One region of the Heliomicrobium undosum genome, then DNA from elsewhere that is predicted to be linked to it. Evidence: riboswitches for the same ligand, from Rfam matches in the RefSeq annotation. Region 1 holds a riboswitch; each other region holds the start of a gene.
The links. Region 1 has a riboswitch for cyclic di-AMP ahead of GTO91_RS09975 (APC family permease). Riboswitches for the same ligand answer to the same signal wherever they lie in the genome.

Region 1 (5,393 bases):
TCCGACCGCCCTTGGCGTCTTCGGCCTCGCCATGGTCACGCTGGTCGCATCAAGCCAGAAGCTCGGCTGGACCACTGGCGTCTCCGGCATCTTCCCCTGGGCCATCTTCCTCGGCGCCTTGGCCCAGTTTATTGCCGGCATGTATGATTTCAAAAAGAACAACTACTTCGGCGCCACAGTCTTGACGTCCTACGGTTTGTTCTGGTTTGGCGTCGCCACCTCCTGGGCCATCACCCTCGGTTGGATGGGGCCTGAGTTTAAGGCTTCCTTCAGCGGCGTTCAACTCGGTTGGGCCTTCCTCGGCTACGGTATTTTTTCCTTCTTCATCATGATCGCTTCTTTTGAAACCAACAAGGTCTTTGCAGCGATCCTGGTGCTGATCAACGTGCTGTTCGCTTCGCTCACCTTGACGGCCTTCCAACTTGTCGACCTTCACCTGGTCGCCGGTTGGTCCGAATTCGCGATCTCCATGCTCGGTTTTTACGGCTGCGGCGCCATCTTCCTGAACACCTTCTTCGGCCGCGTCGTCCTTCCCATTGGCGCGCCCCTCGGCCTGATCCGAAAAGGACCGGCTATCACCGAAGCCGCCCGGCAGAAAACACGCCAGGCCAGCTAAAAGGTTCTCGGCGCAGGGCGCCCCTCCTCCCCACTTCCGACCAAAACTGCCAACCCCCTTTACACTGGCGGTGAGATGCGGGTGGACATGCGGTTGCCCTAACGCAAGCTGCACTGACTCCGGATTGGGACCCTCGATAGTATGGAATACTTAGCCCCCTTTTACTGCGTTGCAAAAGGGGCCTTTTTTCGTGGCTCATTTACTTGATTAACTTGAAGGGTACTGTGGACACAACGACATCCCTGTACAGCAAAAGGACCGTTCGCAACATCCAGCCTGTTTGGTTATGAAGGACGCGATGCCACCATGCTTTCGTTTCAAACTCAGGAATCAGTATGGTGATGAAATCCTGGGGATTGCCTTTATGCTTTATCCGATCGATATACCGCACAAGCGGCGTGATGATCGTTCGGTAGGGCGATTCGATGGTCCTCAATTCAACACCCGGTTTCCACCGTTCCCAACGCTCCAGCACCTTTTCCGTCTGGGCGGCGTCTGTCCCGATATAGACGGCATGCACCTCCGCCTTGAGGATCTTCGCATACTCGATCGTGTTCTGCACCACCCGGTTGACACCGGCAATCGGGACGATCACGATGTGTTTTCGCTCCGGCTCCGGTTTGCCGATTTTCACCCATTCCATGCCCAGTTGGTCGCTGACGGCGAGATAGTGATTCTTGATCTTCTTAAAGACATAGATGGCCGCAGGGATGAAAACGAGGATTATCCATGCCCCATGGATGAACTTCGACACAGCGATTACGATGACGACGATGCCGGTAATGAACGCCCCGATGCCATTGATCGCCGCTCGGCTCCGCCAACCAGAGCTTCTGTCTTTTTGCCAGTGAATAACCATCCCGCTTTGGGCGATGGTGAACGACAAGAAAACACCGATGGCGTATAGGGAGATCAGGTGCTCTGTATTGCCGTGGTAGAGAACGATGAGCACAGCCGCCGCGAGGGTAAGGAAGATAATCCCGTTGGTGAAAGCCAGCCGGTCACCTCGGGCCGACAGGTATCGAGGCATATATCCGTCGATGGCGAGCAGGGACAACAGGGGCGGGAGACCGTTGTAGGCCGTATTCGCCGCCAGGTAGAGGATAATCATGGTCGTAAACTGGATGTAGTAATAGGCCCAGCTTCGGCCCACCGTCAACTCGGCGATTTGCGAGAGACCGGTTACATTCTCCATCGGTAAGATGTGAAAATGCATCATAAGAAAAGAGATCCCCGCAAACATGATTCCCAGGATTAGAGACATCGCATAGGTCGTGACCCTCGCGTTCTCCGCCTCCGGTTCTCTAAAGTTAGGCACCCCGTTGGAAATCGCCTCGATCCCGGTCATGGAGCTACAGCCATTGGAAAATGCCCGCAATAGGACGAACAACATGCCTGCCGTCCATTGTTTTCCTAAGGATTCGGGAGGCAGCACCGGATGGGTGCCCGTGACGGCATGATAGACACCCGTGACGATAAGCGCGGCAATGCCGAAGATAAAGGCGTAAGTGGGATAGACGAAGGCATTGGCTGATTCCCGGACGCCTCGCAAGTTGATGATCATCAAGATACCAAAGAGGACAAAGAGATCGATGCCAAGCCGAATCGGATTCAACTGAGGGAAGGCCGACACCAGGGCATCGGTGCCGGACGATATCGAAACGGCGACGGTGAGACAGTAGTCGGCGATCAACGAACCTGCCGCGATCAAGGCGGGGATTTCACCTAGGTTTCCTTTTGCTACCGAATAGGAACCGCCGCCGCCTGGGTTAGCCCGCGCCACCTGGACATAGGATAGGGTGACGACGGCCAACAACAGTAGGATGCCGATAGAGACATACGGCACGAAACCGTAGGTCAATGCGCTGGCTGCGGTGAGCGCCAAAATCACTTGTTCGGGACCATAGGCAATCGATGAAAGGGCATCGGAGGAGAAGATGGGCAAGGCCTTCCAATTGGGCAATTTTTCATGGGATAACTCCCGGTTGTGCAAGGGTCTTCCGAACAAGAGCCGTTTTAGGGATCGCTGAACCACGGAAGTTTCCTCCCCCATATTGTTAAGACGGGTCGCAAAAGCTGAGACTAGTTTATTCCAAAACATAAAAGGCAACCCGAATGCTGGCTGCCTTAACGCAGGCTATTTCACGGAAATAACTCTACTGATGCGTCTCAACAGCCTACGAGGTTAGCTGACGGGCAGGACGGTGAGCACATCCTTCTTTCTTGACGAGAGATATTAGCCCCATAAAAACGGTTCCCCCGCTTTCGACTCAGTCGAAACTCGGCCTTATTTAACTGAATGAAGTATAGATCCACTAGGCCGATTAGGCAAAAGCCATATCTCTGACAAATGCACAGAGACAGAGTCCCCTTGACCGTCCTATGCCCTTTATCCTGCCAGGCCTTAATTCACCTTTATTTATCTTCATGAATCTACGTTTTTTAAGAGTATCCCTTTATTCCAGTCAGAGCGACCATAAAAAACAGCCCCCGCGATTAAACAGAACTGTTTGATCGCAGGGGCTGTTTGATTTAACTTTATCTCAGCTCTCAGCGCCAATTCCGGTGTTCGCCCTCACATAGAGTTCCTCAAACTTCGCCTCTGCTTCTGGTTCCGCAAAGAGAAGGCTACCCACATAGGCGGCGAGGAATCCAAGTGGGATACTGATGATACCGGGGTTCTTCCAGGGAAAGAGGGCTTCTTTGGCCGGGAAGTAGTTAGGGCTGACGGCAACCAGAGCCAGGGTGGAGAGCAAGCCCACGACGATCCCCGTGACGGCCCCGCCAGTGTTGAACTTCTTCCAGAAGACCGAGTAGATGACGACAGGCACGTTGGCCGCTGAGGCGACGGCGAAGGCAAGCGCCACCAGATGGGCTACGTTTTGCCCTTTTGACAACAAGCCCAACAGGATGGCCACAGCGCCGACGCCGAAGGTGGCCATACGGGCGACTTTCACCTGAGAGGCCTCATCGACCTTGCCACCCTTGAGGACGTTGACGTAGAAGTCATGGGCGAAGGCGCTTGACGCCGCCAGGGTCAGACCGGCGACAACAGCCAGGATGGTGGCGAAGGCTACAGCCACGATGAAGGCCAGCATCGCCTCTCCGCCGGCAGTGCCCGCTCCGCCGCCAAGGTACTGGGCGAGCAGCGGCGCCGCCATGTTGCCGCCCTTGTCAGCTGACGTGATGGTCGCCTTATCGAGGAACAGGGAGGCGCCGAAACCGAGGAAGGTCGTCATGATGTAGAAGACACCGATGAGCACCATCGCCCAGATGACGGAGATGCGGGCCGTTTTTGCCGTCGGCACGGTGTAAAAACGCATCAGGATGTGTGGCATGCCGGCTGTTCCCAGGACGAGAGCCATACCCAGTGAGATCAGTTCGATGGGGTCTTTATAGAGCAGTCCCGGTTCGAGAAACTGTTGCCCATGTTTGGCTGAGATGGCGTCGAAGAAAGCGACAGGGTTGAAGCTGAACTTCGCTAGGACCATCATGGCCAGCATGATGGCGCCGGCCATCAAGAGGCCCGCCTTGACGATCTGCACCCAAGTGGTCGCCAGCATGCCGCCGAAGGCCACATAGAGGACCATCATGACACCGACGATGATGATTGCCGTCTCATAGGGGATGCCCACCAGCAGTTGAATCAGGCTGCCCGCGCCAACCATCTGGGCAATCAGATAGAAGGTGGAGATGGTGAGTGTGCTCACCGCGGCAGCGGTGCGGACCGGCTTCGGTTTTAAACGATAGGCCAACACGTCGGCCATCGTGTATTTTCCGGAGTTGCGCAGCGGCTCGGCCACGATCAGCAGCACCGAGATGTAGGCGACGAGCCAACCGACGGAGTACATGAACCCGTCATAGCCGTTGAGTGCGATCAGACCGGCGATGCCGAGGAAGGAGGCGGCGCTCATGTAGTCGCCGGCGATGGCGAAACCGTTTTGCACGCCGCTCAGCGAGCGCCCGGCCGCATAAAACTCAGAGGCCGATTTGGTGCGCCGGGCCGCCCAGTAGGTGATGCCGACGGTGATCGAGACGATCAGCGCGAATAAGCTGTAGGTGATCCACTTCATGGATTGCCCCTCCCCCGCAGTTTTTCTTTGATCCGGTTGACGGTGACGTCAAAGCTGTTTTCGGCCACCCGGGCATAGATGAAAGCCACCGCCCAAGCGACAAAGAACTGGGAAAGGGCGAATAGATAGGCCAGGTTGATAGAACCGATGACCTGCTTTTTCATGATGTGGGGGAAATAACCCACGCTGAGCGGCAAGGCGAAGTAATAGACAAAGGAAAATAAGATAGCTGGGATCAAAAACCTCGCCTTAGCCGCCATCAAACCGCGAAACTCAGCGCTTTCGCTGATTTCCACCCAACGCGTTTCCGTGTCCCGGGGTTTCTCCGGACCCTTCCAATGGGCTTCCTGCGCAGTAGTGATAACCGGTTGCCCCATCGGTCGTCTCTCCTCTCATTTTGGCTTGTTGTCCCTGAGAGCGCTGGCGCGAGCGCTTCTTCGAGCCGCTCGGCTGTTTCGCTTTCTGCGGGGCATAGCCGGTAACCCCGGTGCTCTCATCGTTTAGGGATGAACCTCCGTCCGGGTAATCGTCGCCGCCTCGTCAGCCCGCTGGGCCGATGACCGCTCCCCCCTTCCTTTCCGGGCGGCGGGTCTGGTCTTATGGTATGTTATTTTTCTGAAAATTTCAAATACTTTTTCTTCTCTGTGCCTAAGCGGTCGATTTCCCCGCCTGAAGTGCGTCAGGAGCGGTGTAAACGGCAAACG
Region 2 (5,393 bases), on a different contig from region 1:
GATCGCGGCGCTTCATCAAGCCGGTGTGACCGGCGCCCGTAACATCGGCAGCGTCTCCGGCGACGCGCCGGGCACAATCACTGTTCTGTCGGAATAGGAAAGAAGGGTCAGCCTTGTCTTTCGAACGAACCGGTTCCATCTTTTCCGGGCTCGCAGGCGCCTATATCCAAAGGGAGGCCCATGTGGTCTCCCTTTTTCCCTATGCCTTCCCCGATGAAGAGGCTCTGGCGCTCCGGGCCAGCCGAATTGCCGTAACAGACCCGTCCACAACAAACCCCTATCCCCGCTCGGAACTATCGGCTCTTCTGGAAGCGTATCAACGCCGGTTGGCAGAACTGGCGGGATTGGAGGGAGCCTTCAACCGGGCCGCCGACCAGGCGCGCCGCCTGGCCGAAGCGGATAGCCTTGCTGTGGTGACAGGTCAGCAGGCGGGCTTATTTACTGGTCCCCTGTACACGGTCTACAAAGCCGTCACCTGTATCAACCTAGCCAAGCGGTTGGAGGAAAAAACCGGTCGGCCTGTTGTCCCAGTCTTCTGGGTCGCCTCAGAGGACCATGATTTTGAGGAGATCTCTCATATCGAACTTCTTCAGGGGGAAAAAGCCGTCCCTGTCACCGTGACCAGCCGCCCAGAAGAGGACCGCTTTGCCGTGGGCCACCGCACCCTGCCGGAGGACCTGGCGGCAACCCTCGAAGGTTTTTTATCCCTTTTGCCCCAAAGCGAACATAGGCCGCCATGGGAGGAAACCTGGCATCGTTTGCTGACCAGTCCCGCAGGGCCCCATGAGCACTTCGCCGCCCTGTTGCACAGGCTGTTGGGTCCTTACGGCCTCGTCATCCTCGATCCGCTCCTCCCAGGCCTGAAGCAACTGCCGGGATGCGCATCCTTCTTTGCCAGTGTTCTCGAAAACGAAGTGGCACTACGGGAAGGACTATCCCGGGGCGTCGAACAGATCCGGGAACTGGGCTACACGCCCCAGGTCGAAAAGGGACCGGAAGAGACGAACCTTTTTTACTTTCATCAAGGCCGCCGGCTGGCCATCGTTCATGACGGCGGAGGTTACCGCCTCCGGGGCGCCGAAATCGCCTTCAGCCGCGACGAACTGCTCGATCTGGCGCGGCGTCGGCCCGACTTGTTTTCAGCCAATGTGGTCACGCGCCCGCTCCTCCAGGATCGCCTCCTGCCTACGGCGGCCTATGTGGCCGGTCCCGGCGAGATCGCCTACTTTGCCGCCTACCGGGATGTCTATAGCGCCATGGGCATGGAGATGCCGCCCATCGTTCCCCGGCTTAGCGCTACAATCATCGAGGGCTTTGTCGACAAACTGCTTGAGCGCTACGCCCTTTCCTTCGCCGACGTGCCGGCGGAACTCGAAGGGCGGTTGAAGGAAGAATTGGCAGCCCAGGACGAACTGGGCATCGAAGCGCTCTTCGAGGAACTTGAATCGCGGGTACGGTCGGCCTACCTGCCGGCAGTTGAACGGATCGCCCGTTGGGATCGGCAGACGGAAAAACTCGCCGAAGAGAATTTGGATCGCGTCATCGCCCAAGCGCGCTTTTTGCGCCAGAAGGTTGAACACCGGCACCGCCAGCGCTGCCAGGACACGCGAAATCACTTCCGCAAATTGGAACTACACCTCTGGCCGACCGCCCCACAGGAACGGGTCTACAACATCTTCCCTTATCTTTTAAAATACGGTTCCTCTCTGATTGAAACGCTCTTGGAAGCGCCCGTCGAGTGGCTCGACTCCCACTGCTTGATCCGGTGCTGAATGGAAAAAGCCGTCCCGGTTGAGCAAAATCTTCCGGGACGGCCTTCGTATTGTTTTGATTGATGCCCTTTGACGAAGCAAAAGAGGTTACATGGCGAAGAGGTGGCCGCCAATTTGAGTGGTGATCACCCGCTGGCGCATCCAGCCATCAGAGGACTTGCCGGGGTTGAAGAAGAAGAGGGCGCCTTTGGAGGGATCCCAACCAGTCAGGGCGTCCTGCGCCGCCTTTTGGGAGAGGGCGCTCGCAGGGCGGTTGATCATGCCGTTTCTCACCGGCGTGAACTGCAAGGGATCATAGATAACGCCGGAGATGGAGGAAGGGAACTTTCCGCTTTTTGTCCGGTTGAGCACCACAGCGCCGACGGCCACTTTGCCTTCGTAAGGCTCGCCGGAGGCCTCCGCCTCGATCAACCGCGCCAACAGGTCCACGTCAGACTGGCTGACGCCGCTGCTTGCCGTCTGCGTTTGCCGGCCGATCCCCGTAGGCACCTTGAGGACCTGACCGGGATAAATATCGTTGGCGGTCATCCCGTTCAGTTCCTTAATCGCCCAATCGGCGGAACTGAAGCGGTTGGCGATGAGAAAAAGGCTGTCGCCTGATTTGACGGTGTAGGTGAAGACATCGGGAATGTTCAGCACTTTGCCGGTCGAGAGGTTGCTGGGTTCCACCTTGTTGGCGCCCTGGATCAGCGTCCAGGGAAGACCGAAGCGCTGGCCCAGTGAATAAAAGGTGTCCCCCGGTTGGGTCGTGTACTGCCAGGCATGGGCCGGTGTTACAGCGGCGCCTCCCCAGAGCAGGAGGGTAAAAGCTGCCGACAGCATCCCGGCGCGCAGCCAAGAACGACGGAAGACCATGAAAACGATCATCCTTTCCATGCGCCTTCGGAGTTAGCTGACGGGTTAGGCCAGAAAGGTTGGCCTTCTTCCGAAGAAGATTCACCCCTCGCAGCCGGAAATCGGCTGCGGAACGACCCGGTGAGGGCCGCGGTTCCTCCGTACCCCGGTTGGGGATTCGGCGTTTTATTTTTTGGTTCTCCGCAATTATACCGGCCTGGACAGGCACTGTCATGACGATCATTTTTCCTGAAGCGGCAGGGCCTGGACAGTTTGCCAGGTACGACGCCTCTGTAAGAGCCATGTTGACGATCTGTCCAAAGAATATGGCATTTGAGCAGGAAAACCGTCCAATATGTAGAAATGTCAGAAAAATGCGAAAAGGAGGTGTGCCTTGTGCAACAACGGGATGAGATTGTCACCCAACTATTCAATTGGGTGGCCATCATCAACGCTTCCCACAACCCCATCATCGCCACTGACCATGAGGGGCTGGTGCGCGTCTTCAACAAGGCCGCCTCCCGCGCCTTTGGCAAAGAGGCCCGCGACGTCATCGGAATGCCCTTCGAGGCTGTCGTCCCCAAGTGCCGTCTCCGGGAGACGATTCAAACGGGCCAACCCCTGACTGGCCTGCGCCTTAATTACCAGGACCGGATCTTTTTCGTCAACCTGACCCCCATCCTGCGCAAACAGCGCCTCGTCGGCGCCGTGGCGATCTTTCAGGATGTGACCGAGTTGGAGTCCGTTGTGGAGGAACTCAACCGGGTCAAGGAATTGAAGGGCACCTTGGAGACGATCCTGGAGGCCGCCTATGACGGGATCATCGTCGTCAACGCCGAGGGCATCATCACCATGGTCAATCAAGCCTACTGCAACTTCCTCGGTTTTCGCGAGTCCGATCTGCTGGGCCGCCATGTGGCCGACATGGTCGAGGGGACGCGCATGCATATCGTTTTGCAGACAGGACAAGCCGAAGTAGGGGATTTACAGCGCACCGGCGGCCATGACTACATCGCCATGCGCATCCCCATTGTCAAAGACGGCCAGGTCGTCGGGGCTGTCGGCAAGATCATGTTCAAAAACGTAAACGAACTGAATGCGCTGGCTTCGAAGATCAATTCCCTGCAAAAGGAACTCCATTACTACAAGGTGGAACTGCAAAAGTACCGGGGCGCCCGCTACAGCTTTGACGCCGTCGCCGGCGCCAGCTACGCCATCCGGATGATCAAGGATACGGCCCGGCGGGTGGCCCGCACCGATTCGATCGTCCTGCTCCGGGGAGAGAGCGGCACAGGCAAACAACTGCTGGCCCATGCCATCCACATCGAGTCGGAACGAAAAGAGGGCCCCTTCATCCAGATCAGTTGCAGCGGCATCGGACCGGAAGCCCTCGAGATCGAACTATTCGGCGGCGCTGTCGACGCGCCGGGGACATCATCGTCAGGCAAGTTTGCCCTCGCCCACCGGGGGACGCTGCACATCACCGATATCGGCGACATGCCCCTGCCTGCGCAAACCCGGCTGATCCGGCTGCTGCAAGGGCAATTGCCCCTCGTTGACAGCCCCGACGGCCCGGTGACCGCCGATGTCCGGCTGATTGTCTCAACGAACCGCCATCTTGAGGAGATGGTCCGCAAAGACCTCTTCCGGGAGGATCTCTACAACCGGTTGAACGTGATCAGCCTCTTCATCCCGCCGTTGCGTGATCGCAAGGAGGACATCCCTGAACTTGTCTCCGTCTTTATCCAGAATTTCAACCGCCAATTCGGCTTTTCCGTCCAGAACGTGACACGGGAAGCTATGCAGGTCCTGATCAAATACCACTGGCCAGGGAATGTGAGGGAACTGCACTCGATGATCGAGCGGACCTACGACCTGGTCAAAGGCGACACGATCGATGTAGGCCACCTGCCCATGCACCTGCAGAAATACAACCATACAGACAAGACAGCGCCCCAGTCGCAGAGCCTGCAAGCCCTCCTGGAACAGACGGAAAAAACGGCGATCCTGCAGGCCATGCAGGCCGCCAACGGCAACAAGGTGCAGGCGGCCCATTTGCTCGGGATTTCCCGGGCCGGTCTCTACCAGAAGTTGGCCAAGTACCATATCGAAGAGTGATCCTCGATCATCGCCGCCACAATGTCGGTCACTGTGCAGAGCGAACGGCCCAGATTATAGATACCCTGAACCTTCTGGTTCGGGGTTTTTTGCGTTTCGTGCATAGGGAACTCCGGTGAGCCAAAAAATAGGGCAGACAGGTGTAATAGGAGGGGAGAACAGTGCGCTATTGCAATGCTTTTTTCGCCATCCTGCTAACGGCAGCTTTCGCGCTCGCCGGCTGGCAGGGCGTGAACCACCCGCTGTCGGGCGCCCCATGCGGCTTCTCTGCCTGGAAAGCAGGCGGTGACGCCAAAGCAGTCTGGAATCTGCCTGCCGCTGAAGCGGAAACAGGACGGGGGTATCCAAAACGGGGAGATGAGACGATGCTGGCTCGGGCAATCCACGGCGAAGCCCGGGGCGAACCTTATGAAGGTCAGGTCGCCGTCGGCGCCGTCATTATCAACCGAGCCAAGCACGCATCCTTCCCCAATTCGGTCCACGGCGTCATCTTTCAACCGGGCGCCTTTACGGCTGTCGATGACGGTCAGATCTGGACGCCCTTAAATCCGACCGATTCGGCCAACAAGGCGGCGCGCGACGCCCTGGCCGGCTGGGATCCCACCGGCGGATGCATCTACTACTGGAACCCGGCGACCGCGACGAGCCGGTGGATCTGGAGCCGTCCCG
Region 3 (5,393 bases), on a different contig from region 1:
CTTGCTCGGCGCCGGTATCACCCTGTCCACGCCCTTCATCCGCCGTCTCAAGGAACTGGGGGTTCCGGCAGTGCTGATCAAGGACCAGGTGATCGGCGATCTGACGGTGCCCGACGTCCTCAGCGAGCAGGTTCGCCTCGCTGCGGTGCAGACGATCCGCCACTCCTTCGCCCGGGTCCAACTGCACGCCGATAAGGGTCTCGAACCGGTTGCCGTCAAGACGGCCACCTCGGCCATCATCGACGAGGTGCTGCGCAACCGCCATGTCATGTATCACGTGGCCGACATCCGCACCTTTGACGACTATACGTTTGGGCATTCAGTCAACGTTTGTGTGCTGTCCGTATTGACGGGCATCGCCATGGGATATAACGAACTGGAACTGTACGACCTCGCCTGCGGCGCCATCCTCCATGATATCGGCAAGATGCTGATCCCCCATGAGGTGCTGAACAAGCCTGGGCGTCTGACCCCGGAGGAGTTTACAGAGATCCGCCGGCACTGCGAATACGGCTTCGAGATCATCCGTCATCAATCGGAGTTTTCCCTGGCGGCCGCCCATGTGGCCTTCCAGCACCAGGAACGCTTTGACGGCTCCGGGTACCCGCGCCAACTGAAAGGCGAGGAGATCCACGAGTACGCCCGCATCGTCGCCATCGCCGACATGTACGACGCCTTGGTGGCCGATCGGGTTTACCGGAAGGGCTACCTCCCCTACCAGGCCCATGAGATCATCCTGGCGGCCAGTTGCCGCGAACTGGACCCGCGCATCTCCCAGATCTTCCTGCAGAACATCGCCATCTACCCCATCGGCAGCACTGTTCAACTGAACACCGGCGATATCGGCGTCGTCGTCGACGTGAACAAGGCCTTTCAAAGCCGCCCCGTCATTCGACTTCTCTACGACGCCGATGGGCTCCCTTTGAAGCGGCCCTATGAGATGGACCTGACCCGCCACCTGACCGTCTTCATCGACAAGGTGCTTTTCGAAGAGCATGTGCGGGAGTTGACGACGCCTCACTACCAGGAAGCAAAATAAAGAAGAGCCTCGGCAAATCGCCGGGGCTCTATTCTTCGACTCACTTCTTTGGTCGAAGCGTTTTTGGCTGAGTCATTCGATCCGCCTAATAGTAATACCAGATGCTCCGGTACGCCTCAGGCGCCTCCCCCCGCTGCGCCAAGGCATGCAAGAAATCCTGGATGGCAACATCGGTGAACAGGAATGGCTGTGGGTCGGACGGCATATCCCAAGGGTAAAACTCGTAGATCCGCCGCCCCCGGCTGTCGACCATGATCACCTCATGATCCTGGCCGGCGCGCAGGTAGTTTTTTCCGAGGCGGGGGATGTTGAAGACGGCTTCATCGGACCGGTTCAGACCGGGCATGAGTCGCGCCTCCTCGGCCTGCTCCTGGAGCAGGCGGGCGATGGGAACCCGGTAGGCGCGCGTTTCCTCCTTGCCTTTGGCGTTGAAGGTATAGTAGGGGTCAACGCCAATCAAGCGCAACAACCTGCGCAGCGCCGCCATCTCGAAGCGCCGGGCGTTTTCCAGCGTAAAGACGCCCTGGTTGTAGACGGGCAGGCCGCGCCGGCGCAAGCGCTGCACGGCTTCAGCCGCCTCGGGCGTCACCTCGTAAGGGTGTTCGAAGTGGGTCATGACGACCACTTCCCGCCGTCCCGGAATCCGGTACGATGCCAGCAGATCGGCGAAGGCCTCGGTGATGCGCATGGGCAGAACGACCGGTGTCCGGGTGCCGATGCGGATGCGCCGGATATGATCGAAGGCGCAGACGGCATCGAGCACTTTTTTGAGCGCTCCGTCGGACATGATGCCGGGATCGCCGCCGGTGATCAGCACCTCTTCCACTTCCGGGTGCTGGCGGAACCAGGCCAGGGCTTTGCTCATCTTGTCCTCGGAGGCCGCCGCCTTCGGCGAGAGGACATCGTCGATCTCCCAATTGCGCTGGCAGTAGACGCAGATCTGGGCGCAGGTGTTGTAGGGCTTTAAGATGGCGATCATGGGGTAGCGACGGGTGATCAGCCGTTCCGGCGACGTGTCCCCTTCGCCCATGAAGTCGAAACTCTTGGAGGGGTCCCCTTTTCCCGCCAAGATGCCTTCCACATAGTCCATCGGTGGCAACACCTGGGCGCGCACGGCATGGTCAAAACGCCGGTGGGGTTCCCGATCCATCAACATCACATAGTAAGGGGTGACCCCGAAGGCGATCCCTTCTGACCGGGCAAGCTCGATGGCTGCCCGCTCCTCGTCGGTGAGATCGACCAGTGCCTGCAAAGCGCCGGCGTCGCGGATCACATGGCGGCACTGCCAGCGCCAGTCATTCCATTCCTCCATCGTCGCCCCGAAATGGTCGAGAAACCGCCGGCGGTCGGCCTCCCGGCGCTCGATGACATCGTTCCGCAAGCCGTGGGCGTACCGTTCGACCTGCTCGAGCACCTGCCGGCCCAACCGGCTCAGCCGCCCATCCCGCCCCGGCGTCACAACCGCCTGCGTTTCATAAAGCCCTGATTTCTCTTTCATTGCCAGGAAAAGATGGCGCATCTCCTCCACAAAAGCCTCGGAGGCGGCTACCGTTTCCCCATGGGCCAACTGAAAAAGAACTTTCAGGGCGCTTTCATGGGTCAGTTCCTCGTTGCGGCGGGCAAAGGTGTTTTTTAACACCTGGATCGCCTTCCGGCTGAGCGCTCGTTCCGCCGGCGCCACAGGCGCCCGGGAATGGAGGATTTTTCGTTCAAAGTCAACCAAGTAATTGAAGGCCCGTTCCCTGGCCTCATCGAGGGTCCGGCTGTGGCAGAGCAGTTCAAAAAAAATCAGGTTCTCCCCCCAGAAGCGCTCCAATGCCCGCAGGAGTTCCCCCTCATGGGCAGCTTCAGGGGGTCGCAAAAGGGCAGTACGATCCATCATGCCATCCTCCTCTTTGTTGTCCAGTTTAAAGAGAAAAAGCCCTCGGCCTGGAGAGCCGGGGCTTTAACGCGCAATGAAATAAGAGCCTGAACAAAATGGTGCAGACTGTTGCGCCCCAACGTACCATCCACGCTGACGAAGTTAGCTGACGGATTCGGGTGGATTGCTCACCCTACCGGCGCAACGGCCGGATTCACCCCAAAAATTGGTTCCCCCGCTCCCTGGCATGCCAGGAATTAAGCGTTCTCGTGGGCGTATGTTGTTATCGTATACAGTATATCAAAGAATTCTCTGAAAGTACACCAATTTCCCCAAAAAACGGAAAGCGGCCCCCTTTGGTGGAGGACCGCTTCTTTGTTCCGTGTCCGAAGTTCCCTTGTGGGGATTCTGTCGCAGGGGTTCCCTATTCACTGGTAACCCTTGCCGGGTATCCCTTTTTATTCGCCGAGCATCTTCTTCAGATCCGCTTCCACGTCGCCAATCAGGTTGAGGCCGAAGTTCTGCACCAGCACGTCGACTACGTTGCCCGTCAGGAATTCGGGCGCCCGGCCGCCCAGGTAGATGTTTTTCACGCCGAGGCTGAAGAGGCCGAGGAGGATGGCGCAGGCCTTCTGCTCGAACCAACTGAGCACAATCGACAGGGGCAGGTCGTTGACGCCGCAGCCGAAGGCGTCGGCCAGGGCCAGGGCGATTTTGACAGCCGAACCGGAGTTGTTGCACTGGCCCAGGTCGATGTAGCGGGGGATGCCGTCGATGTCGCCGAAGTCGATGTCATTGAAGCGGAACTTACCGCAGGAGGTGGTGATGATGACACAGTCCTTCGGCACAGCCAGGGCGAGTTCGCGATAGTACTCCTGCTCTTTGATCGGGGCGTCGCAACCGGCGATGACGAAGAAGCGGCGGATCTTGCCGGCTTTGACGGCTTCGATGATCTGGGGCGCCAGAGCCAGCACGTTCACATGGTGGAAACCGGTCGTCATCGTCTTGTCCGACTCCCAGTTGGCTTCCGGCAGGGAGAGGGCCTTTTCGATCAGCGCCGAGAAGTCGTCATTGACGATCTTGGGCACGCCTTCCAGACCGGCGCAGCCGTAGGTCCACATGCGGTCGCTGTAGGAACCGCGGATGGGCATGACACAGTTGGTTGTTCCCAGGATGGCGCCGGGGAAGGATTCAAAGAGCTTGCGCTGGTCGTGCCAGGCTTTGCCCACATTGCCCTTCAGGTGGGCGTACTTTTTCAGTTCCGGGTAGCCGTGAGCCGGCAACATCTCCGAGTGGGTGTAGATGTTGATGCCCTTGCCTTCGGTCTGCTTGAGCAGTTCGAGCAGAGCGTGCAGGTTGTGGCCGGTGACGAGGATGGACTTGCCCTCCACCTTGTCAGAGGAGACGGCGATGGGGACAGGGATGCCGAACTTGTCTGTATGGGCGCGGTCGAGCAGGTCCATCACCTTGACGGTGGCCGTGCCCACCTTCAGGGCCATGGCCACATGCTCGCCGAGATTGAAGTTGGAGTTGGTCAGCGTCGAATAGAGGGCCTCCTGGGTGATGGCGTCCACCTCAGGGTCGCTGTAGCCCAGTTCGCGGGCGTGGGTCGCATAGGCGGCGACGCCTTTGAGGCCGAAGATGATTGTATCCTGGAGGCTGGCGATATCCTCATTCTTGCCGCAGACGCCGATCTTCGTGCAACCGCCTTTGACGGTTTGCGAGCACTGGTAACAGAACATGGTCCAGTTCCCCTTTCGTTTTTATAACTTAGTAACTTACTTATATAATAACTTGCCTTCTGCGATGAATCTGTGATATTGATCACACTTGGACAAAAAATATGTCTGCGGACATTGCGGCGCTGATGGCCCGGTGATAGAGTTATGGATACAAAACGCAAAGGGGCGCATTTGCTTTCGGTTAGGGCCAACAGTCTCGGAGCCGTCGAGATGACGAGATACCGAGACGCTGCGTGCCCGCCGAAGCGTTCCGGCAAAGGCCCTTTCAGGCAATCTTATATGGAAAGAGGGATCTCCCTGTGCTCGTCCACGAACTGATCCGGCAGGGCACTCCGGAAAAAACGGCCCTCATTGAAAAGAACGGCCGTTACAGTTACGCCACCCTCCAGGAGACGGTCGACCGCTACCGCCGCTGCCTCTACGCCCGCGGCGTGCGCCCCGGCGAACGGGTTGGCCTCTTTTGCCGCAACTCGGCCGATTTCATCTTCGCCTACATGGCCATCGCCAGCCTCGGCGCCGTCGTCATCCCCCTCAACATCATGTTCCGCCCGAGGGAAATCGGCTACATCCTCAGTGACGCCGGTTCCCGCCACGTCGTCACCGACCGCGCCCTGGAACTGGCCAGCGCCGAGTTGAACGACAGCGACCTGCCGGCCCAGCACCTGCTATCGGCATTGCGGGAAGAGGCGCCCGCCTACGGCGACCTCCCCGTACCTGATGCGGTCCTCACCGCCGAGGATCCCTGCGTCAT
Region 4 (5,393 bases), on a different contig from region 1:
CTTTTCCAGCAAGTCCGCAGCCATCTTGTCCAGTTCCTCCATGGTCGCCCCGATTTCCTCCAAGGTGCTCGCCTGGAGTTGCACCCCCGTCGCCATCTGCTGGGCCAAAGCCGCCGAGGTCTGCGTCGAACCGGACAAGTCACCGATGGTCGCCGTCATCTCCTCGCTCAGCGCCGACTGTTCTTGGGCGGCGGCGGCGATCTCCTGGATTTGGCCGTTCACGCGGCCGACAGCGTCGACAATCGATTGGACCTTTGCCATCATGGCCTGGACCTGGCCGGACGTAGCGACGATCTGTTCCTCCGTTCTGTCGCTCATCGCCACAGCGTCCCGGGTCTTCGCCTGCATATCGGCGATCACATTGACAATCTCCTGGGCGGATTTCCCCGACTGCTCGGCCAGTTTGCGCACCTCTTCGGCGACAACAGCGAAGCCTCGGCCATGTTCGCCTGCCCGGGCCGACTCAATCGCGGCGTTCAGGGCCAGCAGGTTCGTCTGCTCGGCGATACCGGTGATGATGTTGACAAATCCGGCGATGCCTTCTGTCGCTTCAACCAGTTGGCCGACGACTGCTGCGATTTCCTTACGGCTGGTATCCAGATTTACCACTGTTCCGGCGACGAGGTCCATCGTTTTCAAGACCTCTGCCGCCTGATCACTGACGATGGCGCTGTCATGGGAGGCCGATGTGGCCGATTCGGCCACATGTTGGGCCGTTTTTGCCACCTCGTCGGAGCCCTTGCCTGCCTCTTTCAGGGCGTCCGCGTTATGAATGGCGTCACGGGCCACCCCTTCGACGCCGGCGGAAACCTCGGCCATCCCTTTGTTGGCGCTTTCCGCTGCCTGGGCCACCTGTTCCGTCGACAATGTCATCTGATCCACGGCGCTGCGAAGACCCACGATGACCTCCCGGTTGGCGGCGATCATGGTGTTGAAACTCCGGGAAAGGTCACCGATCTCATCAGTTCCATCGATGTCCGAACGAACCGTCAAGTCCCCCCGGCTGGCCGTCTCCATGAATTCCTTCAGCCGGTAAATGGGTTTGACGAGGGAGTTGGCCAGTGTCAGCGAGACAGCCACCGCGATTCCGGCGATCACCAGCCCTGCGATGATCAGCGTCGTAATCAAGCGGGCCGCTTCGGCGCGCAGGTCATCCACATTGACGCTGGCAACGATGTACCAGTCCCAGGGCTCAAAGTAACGGAAGATGGACAGTTTCTTTTTTCCTTCATAATCGTATTCCATCTTGCCGTTCTTCTCTTTGATTATCTGCTGGATGAAGGGCAGGTCGTTGCCGTTCTTGCCTTTCAAGGTGGGATGAATGATAAAGTCCCCTGCCGTATCCATGACAAAGGCATAGCCGTTCTGGCCGACTTTGATGTCAGCGACGGCTTTTTCCAGGATCGGATCCTGTTCCTTGACGCCCACGTAAAGGGCGCCCAAGACTTTACCCTGCTTGTCCGTCAAAGGGGTATATCCTGTGATGTACCAGCCTGTGACCACAAAGGCGCGGCCCTGAAAGGGCTGTTTGCGCAGGATCGACTGGTACACAGGCGAATCGCTCTTGATCGAGGTCCCGACGGAACGCTTCCCCTCTTTGTCGAGGACGTTCGTGCTGACCCGCACCAGTTCATTGTCATGCAGCAAAAAGACCGTCGCCGTCCCGCCGATCGTTTCCTGGAGCTTGTCCACATACGCCGTATCCAGGGTCAACCGCTGATTGCCGGCATACAGGGCCGGCAAGTTGTACTTGCCCACCTGCGTGGGCTCACCGACCTCTAGGCGGACTTCGCCAAAGTCAGCCAATTCCGTTTGGGCCTCTTTCATGTTAAACCTTAGTTGTTCTTCCAGCGCAGCCTGGCGGATCCCCACCATGCTCTGGATCGATTCGGTGATGTGTTCGCTGTCTTTAGCGGCTGCCCGTGTAAGGGCCTCATCGGCTTTCATCCCGGCCAGGACGCCGAGAACACCGGCGCAAAAAACCGTCAGGACGACGAAACTGGCGATCAACTTGTTTTTAATCCGCATCTTCTCATCTCCTCTTCTTGTGTCGCCCAATTTTTCAATCCGGTAGGCAAAAACGGATTCTGGAACGATGGAAAAAACGGAACTCAGGCTTTATCACGAACACCTCGTGAATGCGTTTTTTAGAGCGATTAAGGATAATCGACTATCTCGGCTTACATACAAGGAAGTTCTGCCTGTCATGATTGCTCTCGCAACTAACAATAAATAAATTATATAATTATCCCCATTAGTAAAACAACCGGATATTCTTTCATATATAGGCGCCCCTCATGCTTCACCGAATTGCAATATTAACCAATTCGGCCGAATTGGGTTTACGCGCCTTTTTTTCTATGTTATCCTTATAGAGTGAAAAGTTCATAGACCAGCGCTGAGTTCCACAGGATGTGGAAGCGGGGGACCCAACTTTTTGGGGTGAATCCGGCAGTTTATCTGCTGGTAGGGCTGACTCTCTGGCCCGAATCCGACAGCTAACTTCGTAAGCGCCTTATGGAGAGAATACCCTTTGGCTTTGTCGCCGATGGGGTTGTATTGCGCTTTATTATTGTTTTTGAAGATGCCTTCACCGCATTGTTCCATAAACCCCCTTCCCCTACCCTCTGCTCCCTTTACGGAAACGAAGACTCACGCTGGCGATACCGGCGTGAGTCTTTTGTTTTGCTCTTTTTTCAATTGAATACAAGGAGGATGGAAATGACTGCGATAAGCAAACAATTCTGGCCCGAGGCCACGACTGAGCAATGGAATGACTGGCGCTGGCAGATGGCCAACCGCATCGACTCACTGGACCCACTGCAAGCCCGCATGGAACTTGCCCCGGAAACGGCGCTGGCCGTGGAACGCTGCCTGAAACACTTCCGTATGGCCATCACGCCCTACTACTTTTCTCTGATCAACCTGGAGGACCCCAACTGCCCCATCGGCCAACAAGCAATCCCCTCGCTCCATGAACTCTCCCTATCGACAGCCGATCTCGAAGACCCGCTCCACGAAGAGGGCGACTCCCCTGTTCCCGGCCTGACCCACCGCTACCCGGACCGAGTCCTGCTGCTTGTCACAGACCAGTGCGCCATGTACTGCCGTCACTGCACCCGCCGTCGCTTCGCCGGCGCTCAGGACCGGGCGCGCAGCAAAAAAGACCTCATGCTGGCGCTCCACTACATCCGCTCCCATCCCGAGGTCCGCGACGTGCTCCTGTCCGGAGGCGACGCCCTCTGCATCAGCGACGAGATGCTCGAATTCCTGCTCTCCTCCCTCCGGCAAATCCCACATGTGGAGATCATCCGCATCGGCACGAGGACGCCGGTGGTCATGCCCCAGCGGATCACGCCGGAACTGGTCAGCATCCTCCGCAAGCACCACCCCGTCTGGCTGAACACTCATTTCAACCACCCCCGGGAGATCACCGCGGAATCGGAGCGGGCCATCGCCATGCTCGCCGACGCTGGGGTGCCCCTGGGCAACCAGTCGGTGCTGCTCAAAGGCGTCAACGACTGCCCCATCACGATCAAACAACTCGCCCAGAAGCTCGTCCGCATGCGTGTCCGTCCCTACTACCTATACCAGTGCGATCTCTCCCGCGGCATCGAACATTTTCGCACCCCTGTCAGCAAGGGGATCCATATCATCGAGATGCTCCGCGGCCACACCTCCGGTTTGGCCATCCCCACCTTTGTTGTCGACGCGCCGGGCGGCGGCGGCAAGATCCCCCTTCAGCCGAATTACCTGATCTCGCAGTCGGAAGACCATGTGGTGTTGCGCAATTACGAGGGTGTCATCACCGTCTATCAGGAACCCCAGGACAAACAAAGCAGTTGCGAGCGTTGCGGCGAACAGCACTGCCACTCCAAGCACGCCAGCCGCGCCGGCCTGGCCAAACTGTTCCGGGGAGAAAAGGTAAGCCTCGTTCCCCAGGACAACTTTCGGGAGAAACGGCGCTTGAACCGCCTCAAAGCCGGCGAGGCTACCGCCGGCGACCGCCCCGTCGAAAGGGTGGTGAAGCACTGATGCGCGCCTGTCGAACCAACGATTCCCGCTTCCTTTCCGAGAGCGCTCCAGCCCTGTCGGGCTTTACGATAGATCAAACCAACCTACGGCTGGTCATCGACGGCTACCCTCGGGTGAGCAACCCCGCCCGCCTGGCCGAACACTGGATCTCCCTGGCGCGCGAACAGGGCCTCGAAAAAATCTGGCTTTGGACCTTTGACAAGGACGTTGCTGAGTTCCAGGCCTCGGGTTTTGTCGAAGAAGGCCGTATCCCTGAAGATTCCTATGCCAAACCGACGGTCATTCTGGCCCACTATCTCCGGCCGGAACGGGGCCGTTCCGAATATATCGCTGAAGAGGACATACTGCTCCGCCACATCCAGGAGGCGCCTGTCCGCCCGCTGTCCCCATTGCCGGAAGGATTGCGCGTCGCACATCTCTCACCGGTAGACAGCCCCGCCATCAGCAGGCTGATGCAGGCCGTCTTCGCGTCCTATCCAACACCGGTCGACGACCCGCGCTATATTGCCGGGCTCATGGAAAAGGGCTGTCACTTCGCCGGTGTCTTTGACGGCGAAGAACTGGTCAGCATGGCGGCCGCTTACCCCGACAAGCGGTGGCAGCGGTGCGAAATCACCGACTGCGCCACCCTTGACGGTTATCGCGGACTCTCCCTGACAGAGCGGCTGATCGGTCGCCTTGAACCGCTGATGCTTCACTGGATGCCTTTTCGATTCTACACATTGGCCCGCGCTCGCTCCTACGGAATCAACCGGACTTTTTTCAAACTGGGCTACCGCTTCTGTGGACGACTGATCAACAACTGTCATATCGCCGGCGGTTATGAGGATATGAACCTCTGGGTCCGCCTTCCTTAAATCGTCTGCATCAAATACGTGCAAGGCTCCGCCGCCACCATCGGCGCGGTGGGCATCGAATACGCCGTGATCCGCAAATCCTCGGTAGTCATCATCAGCATCACCGCTGTGATTGCGGTGATGGCGTTGCTGTATGTGTATCTTTGAAGATGGAAGAAAGACCTCATTGTGCGTTGATTCTCGCCAAGAAACAACCCCGCTTCCGGCTTGGTCGGAGCGGGGTTGTTTCATTCAAAAACAAAATGGAACTTTTTCGTCGGGGAATGCGTGGCTGGGGTTCTTCTGTTTGCCGGGGTTATGTCTATAGGCTGAACCGCTTGACCTTCTCCAGCAAATCTACGCGGCCCAAACTCCCTTTTACGTTATCGAAGGAGTCGCATTACGTCACCCGTCCTGAAAAAGCCGAATTCCGTTTCCAACGGTCAAACGGGAACCATTCCCAAAGGGTATAATTACATAAATCATCATCAATGTAAAAAGGAGGATGTAAGGCATGACTTT

Region 2: linked by a shared signal. The riboswitch ahead of GTO91_RS03230 (cell wall hydrolase) and the one ahead of GTO91_RS09975 (APC family permease) in region 1 are both predicted to bind cyclic di-AMP.
Region 3: linked by a shared signal. The riboswitch ahead of GTO91_RS11700 (KamA family radical SAM protein) and the one ahead of GTO91_RS09975 (APC family permease) in region 1 are both predicted to bind cyclic di-AMP.
Region 4: linked by a shared signal. The riboswitch ahead of kamA (lysine 2,3-aminomutase) and the one ahead of GTO91_RS09975 (APC family permease) in region 1 are both predicted to bind cyclic di-AMP.

What each region holds. Positions count from the first base shown of each region.
Region 1 is NZ_WXEY01000009.1:39,757-45,149, reverse strand. It holds gene GTO91_RS09980 (acetate uptake transporter) at 1-616, shown strand, start outside; gene GTO91_RS09975 (APC family permease) at 816-2,651, opposite strand; cyclic di-AMP (ydaO/yuaA leader) riboswitch at 2,776-2,913, opposite strand; gene GTO91_RS09970 (solute symporter family protein) at 3,160-4,689, opposite strand; gene GTO91_RS09965 (DUF485 domain-containing protein) at 4,686-5,066, opposite strand.
Region 2 is NZ_WXEY01000002.1:223,054-228,446, reverse strand. It holds gene selD (selenide, water dikinase SelD) at 1-97, shown strand, start outside; gene bshC (bacillithiol biosynthesis cysteine-adding enzyme BshC) at 114-1,772, shown strand; gene GTO91_RS03230 (cell wall hydrolase) at 1,860-2,639, opposite strand; cyclic di-AMP (ydaO/yuaA leader) riboswitch at 2,636-2,800, opposite strand; gene GTO91_RS03225 (sigma 54-interacting transcriptional regulator) at 3,003-4,724, shown strand; gene GTO91_RS03220 (cell wall hydrolase) at 4,886-5,393, shown strand, end outside.
Region 3 is NZ_WXEY01000012.1:72,334-77,726, reverse strand. It holds gene GTO91_RS11705 (HD-GYP domain-containing protein) at 1-1,039, shown strand, start outside; gene GTO91_RS11700 (KamA family radical SAM protein) at 1,125-2,918, opposite strand; cyclic di-AMP (ydaO/yuaA leader) riboswitch at 3,037-3,174, opposite strand; gene hcp (hydroxylamine reductase) at 3,359-4,642, opposite strand; gene GTO91_RS11690 (long-chain-fatty-acid--CoA ligase) at 4,942-5,393, shown strand, end outside.
Region 4 is NZ_WXEY01000028.1:13,714-19,106, forward strand. It holds gene GTO91_RS15925 (methyl-accepting chemotaxis protein) at 1-2,028, opposite strand, end outside; cyclic di-AMP (ydaO/yuaA leader) riboswitch at 2,387-2,528, shown strand; gene kamA (lysine 2,3-aminomutase) at 2,722-4,035, shown strand; gene ablB (putative beta-lysine N-acetyltransferase) at 4,035-4,892, shown strand; gene GTO91_RS18515 (hypothetical protein) at 4,911-5,039, shown strand; gene GTO91_RS15940 (L-lactate permease) at 5,386-5,393, shown strand, end outside.